2 regions of the Streptomyces sp. NPDC093111 genome follow, and region 1 is predicted to be linked to the other one. Evidence: riboswitches for the same ligand, from Rfam matches in the RefSeq annotation. Region 1 holds a riboswitch; the other holds the start of a gene.
What was found. Region 1 has a riboswitch for cobalamin ahead of AB0Q96_RS05095 (cobalamin biosynthesis protein). Riboswitches for the same ligand answer to the same signal wherever they lie in the genome.

Region 1 (4,971 bases):
CTTCGAGTCGTACGCGGGTCGGGGCGGGCGGGAAAGACGGTGCGGGCGCGGCGTTCACGGCGCCCCCGGCGGCACGAACGGCAGTCCCGTCGGGGCGCCCTCCTCGATGAGCCGCAGCAGCGCGTCCGTGTCGGCGTGCTCCTCGATCAGGTCGCCCAGCCGGTCCAGCTGCTCCTCGCGGAGCGCGCCGAACGAGGTGTCCGGGGCCGGGACGAAGCGGCGGCCGGCCGCGGCGGCGACCTCGCGCAGGAAGGCGCGGCGGAAGCCGTCGCTCTCCAGCGAGCCGTGCCAGTGGGTGCCCCAGACCGCGCCGACCCGGCAGCCGTCGAGGAAGGGCTCGCCGCCCTCGACGGTGGCGACGCCGTGGTGGATCTCGTACCCCTCGACGCGCTCGCCGAGCGCCTCGCCGACCGGCCGGGCCAGGGTCTTCTCGACCCCGAAGCGGATCCGTACGGGCAGCAGCCCGAGCCCGTCGACCACGCCGGCCCGCGACTCGACCTCGTCCTCGATCCGTTCGCCGAGCGCCTGGAAGCCGCCGCAGACGCCGAGCACCGGACGTCCCTCGGCGGCGCGCCGGGCCAGCGCGTCGGCCAGGCCGCGTTCCCGCAGCCAGGCGAGGGCCTTCACGGTGCCGCGGGTGCCGGGGACGACCACCAGGTCCGCGTCGACGAGCTCCTCGGGCCGGTCCACGAACCGGACCACCACGCCCGGCTCGGCGGCCAGCGCGTCCACGTCGGTGAAGTTGGACATCAGGGGGACGGCGCAGACGGCGACCCGCAGCACGTCGGCGCCGACCGGCGGCGCCACCACGGACTCGCGGACGGTGCCGCGCAGCGACACCCGCAGCCCGTCCTCCTCGTCGATGCCGAGCCCGTGCGCGTACGGCAGGACACCGAGGGTGCGGCGCCCGGTGAGGCCGTGGAGCATGTCGAGGCCGGGCTCCAGGAGCGTCACGTCGCCGCGGAACTTGTTCACCAGGTACCCGGCGACGAGCGCCTGGTCCTCGGGGGCGAGCAGGGCCGTCGTCCCGAAGAACTGGGCGAACACCCCGCCCCGGTCGATGTCGCCGACGACCACGACGGGCAGCCGCGCGGCCCGCGCGATGCCCATGTTCACGATGTCCGTGCGCCGCAGGTTGATCTCGGCCGGGCTGCCCGCCCCCTCGCAGATCACGGCGTCATACGTGCCCCGCAGTTCCTCCAGGCACGCCATCACGGGCTCGAAGAGCGTCGCCTGCCGTCCGCCGTGGTAGCCGCGGGCGCTCATCTCGCCGACCGGCTTCCCCATGAGGACGACCTGGCTGGAGCGGTCGGAGCCGGGCTTCAGGAGCACCGGGTTCATCAGCGCGGTGGGCTCGACGCGGGCGGCCTGCGCCTGCATGGCCTGGGCGCGGCCGATCTCGGCGCCCTCCCGGGTCACGAAGGAGTTCAGGGACATGTTCTGCCCCTTGAACGGCGCGACCTTGATCCCCTGCCGGACCAGCCAGCGGCAGATGCCGGCCGTGACGACGCTCTTGCCCGCGTCGGACGTGGTGCCGGCGACCAGCAGCCCCCCACCCCTCATGCGTTCCTCCGCTTCAGCGCGCTCGCGATCATCCGGCCGCCGACGCAGGCGGCCAGGGTCAGTCCGGTGACCCGGCGGGACAGGCGTACCGCCCGGTCGATGTCGGCGACCTCGACGGGCCGCCCCGCCCCGTTGAGGACGGGCCGGTGCTCGATCCGCCCGCCGTACGCCAGCGTCCCGCCGAGCCGTACGCCGAGCGCGCCCGCGAAGGACGCCTCCACGGGGCCCGCGTTGGGGCTGGGGTGCTGGGCCGCGTCGGCGCGCCAGGCCCGGGCGGCGCCGCCCGGGTTCCCGCCGGCGACGGTGGCGAGGACGGCGGTGAGCCGGGCGCCGGGCCAGCCGGCGAGGTCGTCGAGCCGGGCCGAGGCCCAGCCGAAGCGCCGGTACGTCGGCGACTTGTGGCCGACCATCGCGTCCAGGGTGTTGACCGCCCGGAAGCCGACCAGGCCGGGCACGCCCGCGACGGCGCCCCAGAACAGGGCGCCCACGACGGCGTCGGAGGTGTTCTCGGCGACCGACTCGACGACCGCGCGGGCCATCGCGGGACCGTCCAGGGAGTGCGGGTCGCGTCCGCACAGGTGCGGCAGGCGCTCCCGGGCGACCTCCAGGTCCCCGGCCGCGAGCGCCCCGCCGATCGCACGGGCCTCGCGGCCCAGGGTCGTGCCGCCGACGACGGCCCACACGGAGGCGGCGGTCAGGGCGACGGTGGCGGTGCGGCTGCCCCGTACCGTACGGGCGGCCAGCGCGCCGAGGGCCACGGTGGAGCCGGCGCAGACGGCGGTGTGCAGGGCGCCCCAGCCGCGGTGGTCGCGCAGCAGGCGCTTCTCGACGGCGCCGGCGGCCCGGCCGAAGGCGGCGACGGGATGGCCGCGGCGGGGGTCGCCCGCGAGCAGGTCGACGGCGAGGCCGGCGGCCGCTCCGTACGCGAAGACGGTGGTGGCACGGGTGACGCCGGAGGCGCCGGTGGTACCGGGAAGGCTGAGGCCGCGGCCGGGCATGGCGCTCTGTCCTCACTCAGGGTCCGCGCCCTGGATCGACGTGACCGGCGGCGAGAGTTCCTGACTCCCGGCCCCGGGGGGCCGGTCACAGTGGCGGGACCGCGCCGGATTCGCACCGGACTTCCTCTACTGCCGCCGTAATGGCCCCGGCAGTCCACCACGCTGCGCGAACAGCCGTCAACTCACCCTTGACCTGCGTCGGGTCACTGTGCGGAGCGCCACAGACACGAGGGCCGGGCGGCCCGCACCCGATGGTGCGGACCGCCCGGCCCTCGTGCTCGTCGCCTCGGACGACGCGCGGTGGAGCGCGTCAGATGACGATCAGGTAGATGCCGTAGGCCACGGCTGCCGCGCACAGGGCGAAGCAGGCGTAGGCGCCCGTGCGGGCCAGGCCGGCGGAGCCGCCGTTCGCGGCCGCCTCCTCCTGCTTGGAGAGGCCCATGACACCGAGGGTGAAGAGGCCCACCAGGGCGACGGTCGCCACGAGGCTGACTCCGAAGACGGAGCCGAGGGCTGCCCAGTCGATCTTCATGCTTGGTTCCAGTTCCTTAGACCGCGGCGGCGGGGGCCGGGGGAGCGGCCGGGTCCGTGGGGCCCGGGGTGGGGATGGTGGTCTTCAGGCCCGTGTCCGTGACGGCGGCGACGGAGCCGGCCGCCGGCGGCGGGGTGACGGCCGCGATGGCGGTGGTCACGACGCCCGCGGGCTCGGCGGGGGCGTCGAGGTCGTCGGCCGTGACGTTGTTGTGGTCGACCGGCTTGCGGCGGGAGAGCGACCAGATGACCCCGGAGCCGGCGACCAGGAGGACCGCGACGGCGCCGATGCCCCAGGGGCCCTGCTTGGTGAGGAACTCGGCGCCGGCGCCGACCAGGGCCGCGGCGGGCAGGGTCAGACCCCAGGCGACGAACATCCGGGTGGCGGTCGACCAGCGGACGACACCGCCCTTGCGGCCGAGGCCGGCGCCCATCACGGCACCCGAGCAGGACTGGGTGGTGGAGAGCGAGAAGCCCAGGTGCGAGGAGGCCAGGATGACCGTGGCGGCGCTGGTCTGGGCGGCGAAGCCCTGCTGCGGCTGGAGGTCGGTGAGGCCCTTGCCCATGGTGCGGATGATGCGCCAGCCGCCGAGGTAGGTGCCGAGCGCGATCGCGATGCCCGCGGCGACGATGACCCACATCGGGGGGTTGGAGCCGGGGGCGAGGACGCCGCCGGTGACCAGGGCGAGGGTGATGATGCCCATCGTCTTCTGGGCGTCGTTGGTGCCGTGGGCGAGCGAGACGAGACCGGCGGAGGCGATCTGGCCGGCCCGGTAGCCCTTGGCGGTGGCCTTCGTCCCGGTGTTCGACTTCGCGCCGAGGCGGTACGTCAGGCGGGTGGCGACCATCGCGGCCAGACCGGCGACGATCGGCGCGGCGACGGCGGGGATCAGGACCTTGGTGACGATGGTCGGGCCGTTGACCGCGCCCCAGCCCGCCGACATCACGGCGGCGCCGATCAGGCCGCCGAACAGGGCGTGGGAGGAGCTGGACGGCAGACCGAGCAGCCAGGTCAGCAGGTTCCACAGGATGGCGCCGACGAGCGCCGCGAAGATCACTTCTGTACGAATGCCCTCTTCGTTGATGATCCCGCCGGAGATCGTCTTGGCGACCTCCACGGACAGGAACGCGCCGACGAGGTTCAGCACGGCGGACATGGCCACCGCCGTCTTGGGCTTGAGAGCACCGGTCGAGATGGTCGTCGCCATCGCGTTGGCGGTGTCGTGGAAACCGTTCGTGAAATCGAACACGAGAGCTGTCACGACCACAATCGCGAGCAGCAGCGTGATGTGTTCCATTTACCCAGGCAATCGTTTGACGTCAGTGGCTCGTCGAACGTACGCAACCTGGGTGAACGGAAGATGAACTGGGTCGGGCTGTGTGGTGTCCCCAACCGGGGTCCCGGCATTCCGTTTCCGCCTCCGGTTCCGCCCCGGATCCCTCCCGGACGGCACGCCTGTCCACCATGCGGTCAGGGTGCGACCCGGGGTAAGCCCCGCCGTACCGGGACGCATGCGACTCGCACCCCTTCGGCCCCTCTCCGCCCGTTCCGTCCCATGGACCCCCCGGAGCCCGTCGTCGCCCCGCCCGCGCACCCCGTCAGCCGTACGGACGACCCCGCCGGGGAGACCCATGTCACTCGTCAGGGGGCCCGCCGGTGGCAGCCTTCCCGCCCTCTGCCGACACTGGGAGCGTGCGCCCGGCTACAGCGACGGCAGCGGCCGTCACCACAGTGATCGGTGTCGGCGCGGCCGCGGTTGCGGCCGGCCGGTACGCCAGCGACGCCGCCCTGGGGGTGCCGTCAGGGCGCCCCCTCCCGGGCGACCCCAAACTGACCGTGCACGCCACCGGACCCGGCCGGATCACCCTGACCCGCAGC
Region 2 (4,971 bases), on a different contig from region 1:
CCTCGTCGCGCAGCGCGAGGGCCACCTGCCGGGCGGTGTCGGCGAGCGGCTGGTCGTCGCGGACGAAGGACCAGGCCAGCATGGTGACCGGGCCGGTGAGCATGCCCTTGACCGGCTTGTCGGTGAGCGACTGCGCGTACGCGGTCCAGCGCACGGTCATCGGCGCGGGGCGGGAGATGTCGCCGGCGAGGATCGGCGGACGGACGTAGCGGGTGCCGTACGACTGCACCCAGCCGTGCTGGGTGGCCAGGTAGCCGGCGAGCTGCTCGGCGAAGTACTGGACCATGTCGTTGCGTTCGGGCTCGCCGTGCACCAGGACGTCGAGTCCGGTCTTCTCCTGGAAGGAGACGACCTCCTGGATCTCCGTCTTGATGCGCTCCTCGTAGGCGACGGTGTCGATCCGCCGGGCGCGCAGGTCCGCGCGGGCGGCGCGCAGTTCGGCGGTCTGCGGGAAGGACCCGATGGTGGTCGTCGGCAGCAGCGGCAGGCCGAGGTGGGCCCGCTGGGCGGCGGCCCGCTCGGGGTAGGGCCGGGAGCGGCGGCCGTCCGCGTCGGTGACGGCCCGGACCCGGGCGCGTACGGCGGGATCGCGGGTGAGGGGAGAGGCGGCGCGGGCGGAGCGCGCGCTCCGGTTGGCGGCCAGTTCGTCGCCGATGGCGTCGGTGCCCAGGGAGAGGCCCTTGGCCAGGGCGACGACCTCGTCCGTCTTCTGCCGGGCGAAGGCGAGCCAGCTCAGGACCCGCGGGTCGACGTCCCGCTCGGCCGCGGCGTCGAGCGGCACATGGAGCAGCGAGCAGGAGGCGGACACGTCCACGTGGCCGGCGAGCCCGAGGAGGGTGCCGAGGGTGGTGAGGGAGCCCTTCAGGTCGTTGACCCAGACGTTGCGGCCGTCGACCACGCCGGCGACGAGCCGCTTGCCGGGCAGTCCGCCGACGGCCGCGAGTCCTTCGAGGTTCGCGGCGGCCGGCCCGGTGAAGTCGAGCGCGAGTCCTTCGACCGGCGCCTTGGCCAGCACCGGGAGGGCGTCGCCCAGCCGGTCGAAGTAGGAGGCGACGAGCAGCTTCGGCCGGTCCCCGGCGGCGCCGAGCTCACGGTAGGCCCGGGCGGCGGCGCCGAGTTCGGCGGGCGCGCGGTCCTGCGCCAGCGCCGGTTCGTCGATCTGCACCCACTCCGCGCCCGCGGCCCGGAGGTCGGCGAGGACCTCGGCGTAGACGGGCAGCAGGCGGTCCAGCAGTGTCAGCGGCCGGAAGTCCGCCGGCACGCCGGGGGCGGGCTTGGCCAGCAGGAGGTACGTGACCGGCCCGACCAGCACGGGGCGCGCGGTCAGCCCCAGCGCGAGGGCCTCGCGGAGCTCGGCGACCTGCTTGGCGGAGTTCGCCGAGAAGACCGTGTCAGGACCCAGTTCGGGGACGAGGTAGTGGTAGTTGGTGTCGAACCACTTGGTCATCTCCAGCGGGGCCACGTCCTGGGTGCCGCGGGCCATGGCGAAGTAGCCGTCCGTCGCGTCGGCCGCCACGGCCTCCTGGTGACGGCCCGGGATCGCGCCCACCATCACCGTGGTGTCGAGGACGTGGTCGTAGTACGAGAAGTCACCGGTCGGCACTTCGGCGACGCCGGCGTCGGCGAGTTGCAGCCAGTTGGTCCGGCGCAGTCCGGCGGCGGTGTCCCGGAGGGCGTCGGCGGTGACGCGGCCCTTCCAGTACCCCTCGATCGCCTTCTTGAGTTCGCGGTTCCGCCCCTGACGGGGGTAGCCGTACACGGTGGCCCGTGCTGCCGCGGCTGTGGACTTCGTGGTCACGGAGATCTCCTTCGCGAGATGGATCCCTGAGGTCCGGAGACCGGACGAGGGGCGAAGAGAGACCGGGGACAGGCGGATCCGGCCGCGCGCGGCACAGCGCGCTCGTCCGCCTGTATGGTCGCCGACCCGCCCTCGAGGTCACCGGATGGCCGCGCGCGGAATCGTCCGCGTGCGGGCAACGGGCAGGTCTTCGGACTCGCGGGCACGTCCCGTCGAAACGAGACACCTACTGGCCGTCGCTTCCCAGGTCCGGTACGTCGGACCCAGTGCTGTGTGACGGCGGTCGTTCCCACTCACCGCTGCGGGGCAGTCCCGGATTCCCACCGGGTTCCCTCTTACGACGCATCCCGCCTGGCGGACGGGGCGAACCAGCTGCGTGCTCACTGTAGACCACGGACCCGCGCGTCGGGGTCGGATCCTCCTCTGGGGGGACCCGAAGCCGTACTTCGGGGGGATTCGGGCAAGTCGCCTATGAGCAAGGGTTCTTGGGACCGAACACCCACCTCCCGCGAGGATCCCCATCATCGTGCGAAGCACCCGAACGACGTCCGTCGTGGCCCTCGGCGCCATCGCGACGCTCCTCCCCGTCCTCACTCCCGCGGTGGCCTCGGCGGCCGGACCGGCCTCCCGGACCGCCGCCACCACGCCCGCCGCCTCCCCCTTATCCGACCCGCTCGCGCGCTACGGACACCAGAAGCCGCGCTGGAGCCGCTGTGACGCCGAAGGACCGGCGGAGTACCAGTGCGCGACGATCAAGGTGCCGCTGGACTACGCCCGTCCGAACGGGCGCACGCTCGACCTGGCGATCTCCCGGACGAAGGCCACGAGCGCGCGCGACCGGCGCGGGGTGCTGCTGCTGAATCCCGGCGGGCCCGGCGGATCGGGCCTCGACATGCCGGTCTGGATGGCATCGATGCTGTCGGACGACGTGAAGAAGCGGTACGACCTGATCGGCTTCGATCCCCGGGGCGTCGGCCGGAGCAGCCCGGTGAGCTGTGGCCTGAACGACGCCGAGGCGGCCTGGCAACGCCCGTACAAGGCTGCGACGTTCACGAAGGACGTCCAGTGGGCGCGGACCGTCGCGGAGAAGTGCCGGGCGCGGAACGGCGCCGCCCTCGCGCACCTCACCACCCGCGACACGGCCCGGGACATGGACGTCATCCGCGCCGTGCTCGGCGAGAGGAAGATCTCGTACCTCGGCTACTCCTACGGCACCTATCTGGGCGCCGTCTACACGCAGTTGTTCCCGAAGCGCGCCGACCGGTTCGTCCTCGACAGCGCGGTCGACCCGCAGCGGATCTGGCGCGGCATGATCCAGATATGGGCCGAGGGCGCGGAACCGGCGTTCACCCGCTGGACCGGCTGGGCCGCCGAGCGGAACGCGACGTACGGGCTCGGCGCCACCCCGGCCGAGGTCGGCGCGACCTTCTGGGCGCTGGTCGCCCGGGCGGACCGTGAGCCGATCGTGCTCGACGGCGTCAGCCTGACGGGCGACGACATCCGGCTCGGGGCGCGGGCCGTCTTCTTCGACGTGGCCTATGCCGCCGAGGCGGTCGTACGGCTCAAGGACGCCGCCGAGGGCCGGACTCCGGCACCGGCGAGGTACGGCACGCCGTTCGCCCCCGCGCCCTCGGCCGGCGCCCGCCCCGCCGGCGCTCCGGCCGGTGCCCCCGCCGTCCCGGCGGACAACATGGACGCGGCCTTCTGGTCCGTGGTGTGCGCCGACACCCGTGCCTGGCCGCGCGACCCGGAGCAGTACCGGCGCGACGCGATCCGCGACAAGCGCAGGTACCCGCTGTACGGGGACTTCGCGTCGAACATCAAGCCGTGCGCGTTCTGGCGGGGCGGGGCCGAGCCCGCCACCGAGGTGAACAACGCCGTCGGCGCCCTCGTCCTGCAGAACGAGTGGGACTCGCAGACGCCCCTGGCCAGTGGGCAGGGGCTGCGCCGGGCGATGAAGGGGGCCCGGATGGTCACCGTCCTCGGCGGCCAGGGCCACGGCGTCTACGGGCTGGGATCCTGCGCCGACGCGACCGCCACGGCCTACCTGGTGACGGGCCGTCTGCCCGCCGCCGACCTCAGCTGCCGGACCCCGGCCGGCCAGGCCCACCGCTCCACCGGGCTCCCGCTGCCGACCCTCCCGCAGCGCCTCCCGATCGGGCAGAGCCGCTTCTGACCCCGCTCCGCACGGCTGTGCGGGTGGGGCCCCGCGCGGTGGGGCCCCACCCTCACCGGCACGTCAGGACGAGGACGTCACGATCCGCCGGCCGGGCTCAGGCCGCGGGGGCCCTGAAGTGGCAGTTCGTGGAGATGGGCGAGGTGGTCGTGCCGTCGGTGGTGCGGACGCGCCAGCCGTACGTGTGACCCGGGAGCAGCCGGGGGACCGGGACGGAGACGGTGCCCTGGCCGCGGACCTTGGTGCTCGCCGAGCCGGCCGCGCCCATGGTGATCGGCTGCGGCTGCGTCGGGTCGGTGTTGTCCCAGATCGAGAACTCGGCCCACACCTCCTTCGACGGGTCGGGGTGGGTGACCGTCGCCGTCAGCGTCGGCGTGAGGGTGCTCGACGTGCCGTAGTCGGCGCCGAAGGGGTCGACGTTCTGGTGGCAGCCCTGGGACAGCGGCTCGCCCGGGACCTCGCGCAGCTGCGTGCTCCGGCCGGTCGGCGCCGTCAGCCGGCCGGCGTACGAGGCGATCTGGTCGTCGCGCAGCGGGTAGCCGAAGGCCGCCACGCGCTGCACGGAGCCGTTGAACCAGGCGTTGTGGGCGCCCTTCACCTTGTCGCGGCCGACGACGAACGGGCCCGTGGCTGCCCACCGGTCGGCGTCGGCGTGGACGGCCGTGGCCTTCTTCACGCCGTCGACGTAGAGCGAGACCGCGCCGCTGGTGGCGTCGTACACGCCCGTGAGATGGGTCCACCTGCCGGCCGTGGCACCGGGGGCGATGGCCTGGTCGACGTTCCAGGTGGCGCTGTCGGCCTTCGGCAGGGCGAAGCGCCAACTGCTGTCGCCCTGGTTGTAGAAGAGCATCATGCCGCTGATCGTCGTCCCGTCCTGGGACAGCACGACCGACGTGCCCGCGCCCGGGTTGGCCTTCGCCCAGGCGGAGACGGTGAAGCTGCGGGTGGTGTCCACGGCGGGCCCGGCCGCGGTGGCCGCACCGGTGGAACCGTCCAG

Region 2: another riboswitch for cobalamin. It lies ahead of metE (5-methyltetrahydropteroyltriglutamate--homocysteine S-methyltransferase); the one in region 1 lies ahead of AB0Q96_RS05095 (cobalamin biosynthesis protein).

What each region holds. Positions count from the first base shown of each region.
Region 1 covers NZ_JBFBNW010000003.1:57,481-62,451, reverse strand. The annotation lists gene AB0Q96_RS05100 (cobyric acid synthase) at 55-1,563, opposite strand; gene AB0Q96_RS05095 (cobalamin biosynthesis protein) at 1,560-2,561, opposite strand; cobalamin riboswitch at 2,596-2,727, opposite strand; gene AB0Q96_RS05090 (hypothetical protein) at 2,872-3,093, opposite strand; gene AB0Q96_RS05085 (inorganic phosphate transporter) at 3,110-4,390, opposite strand; gene AB0Q96_RS05080 (alpha/beta hydrolase) at 4,786-4,971, shown strand, end outside.
Region 2 covers NZ_JBFBNW010000011.1:130,948-135,918, reverse strand. The annotation lists gene metE (5-methyltetrahydropteroyltriglutamate--homocysteine S-methyltransferase) at 1-1,798, opposite strand, end outside; cobalamin riboswitch at 1,962-2,186, opposite strand; gene AB0Q96_RS20695 (alpha/beta hydrolase) at 2,325-3,974, shown strand; gene AB0Q96_RS20690 (LamG-like jellyroll fold domain-containing protein) at 4,072-4,971, opposite strand, start outside.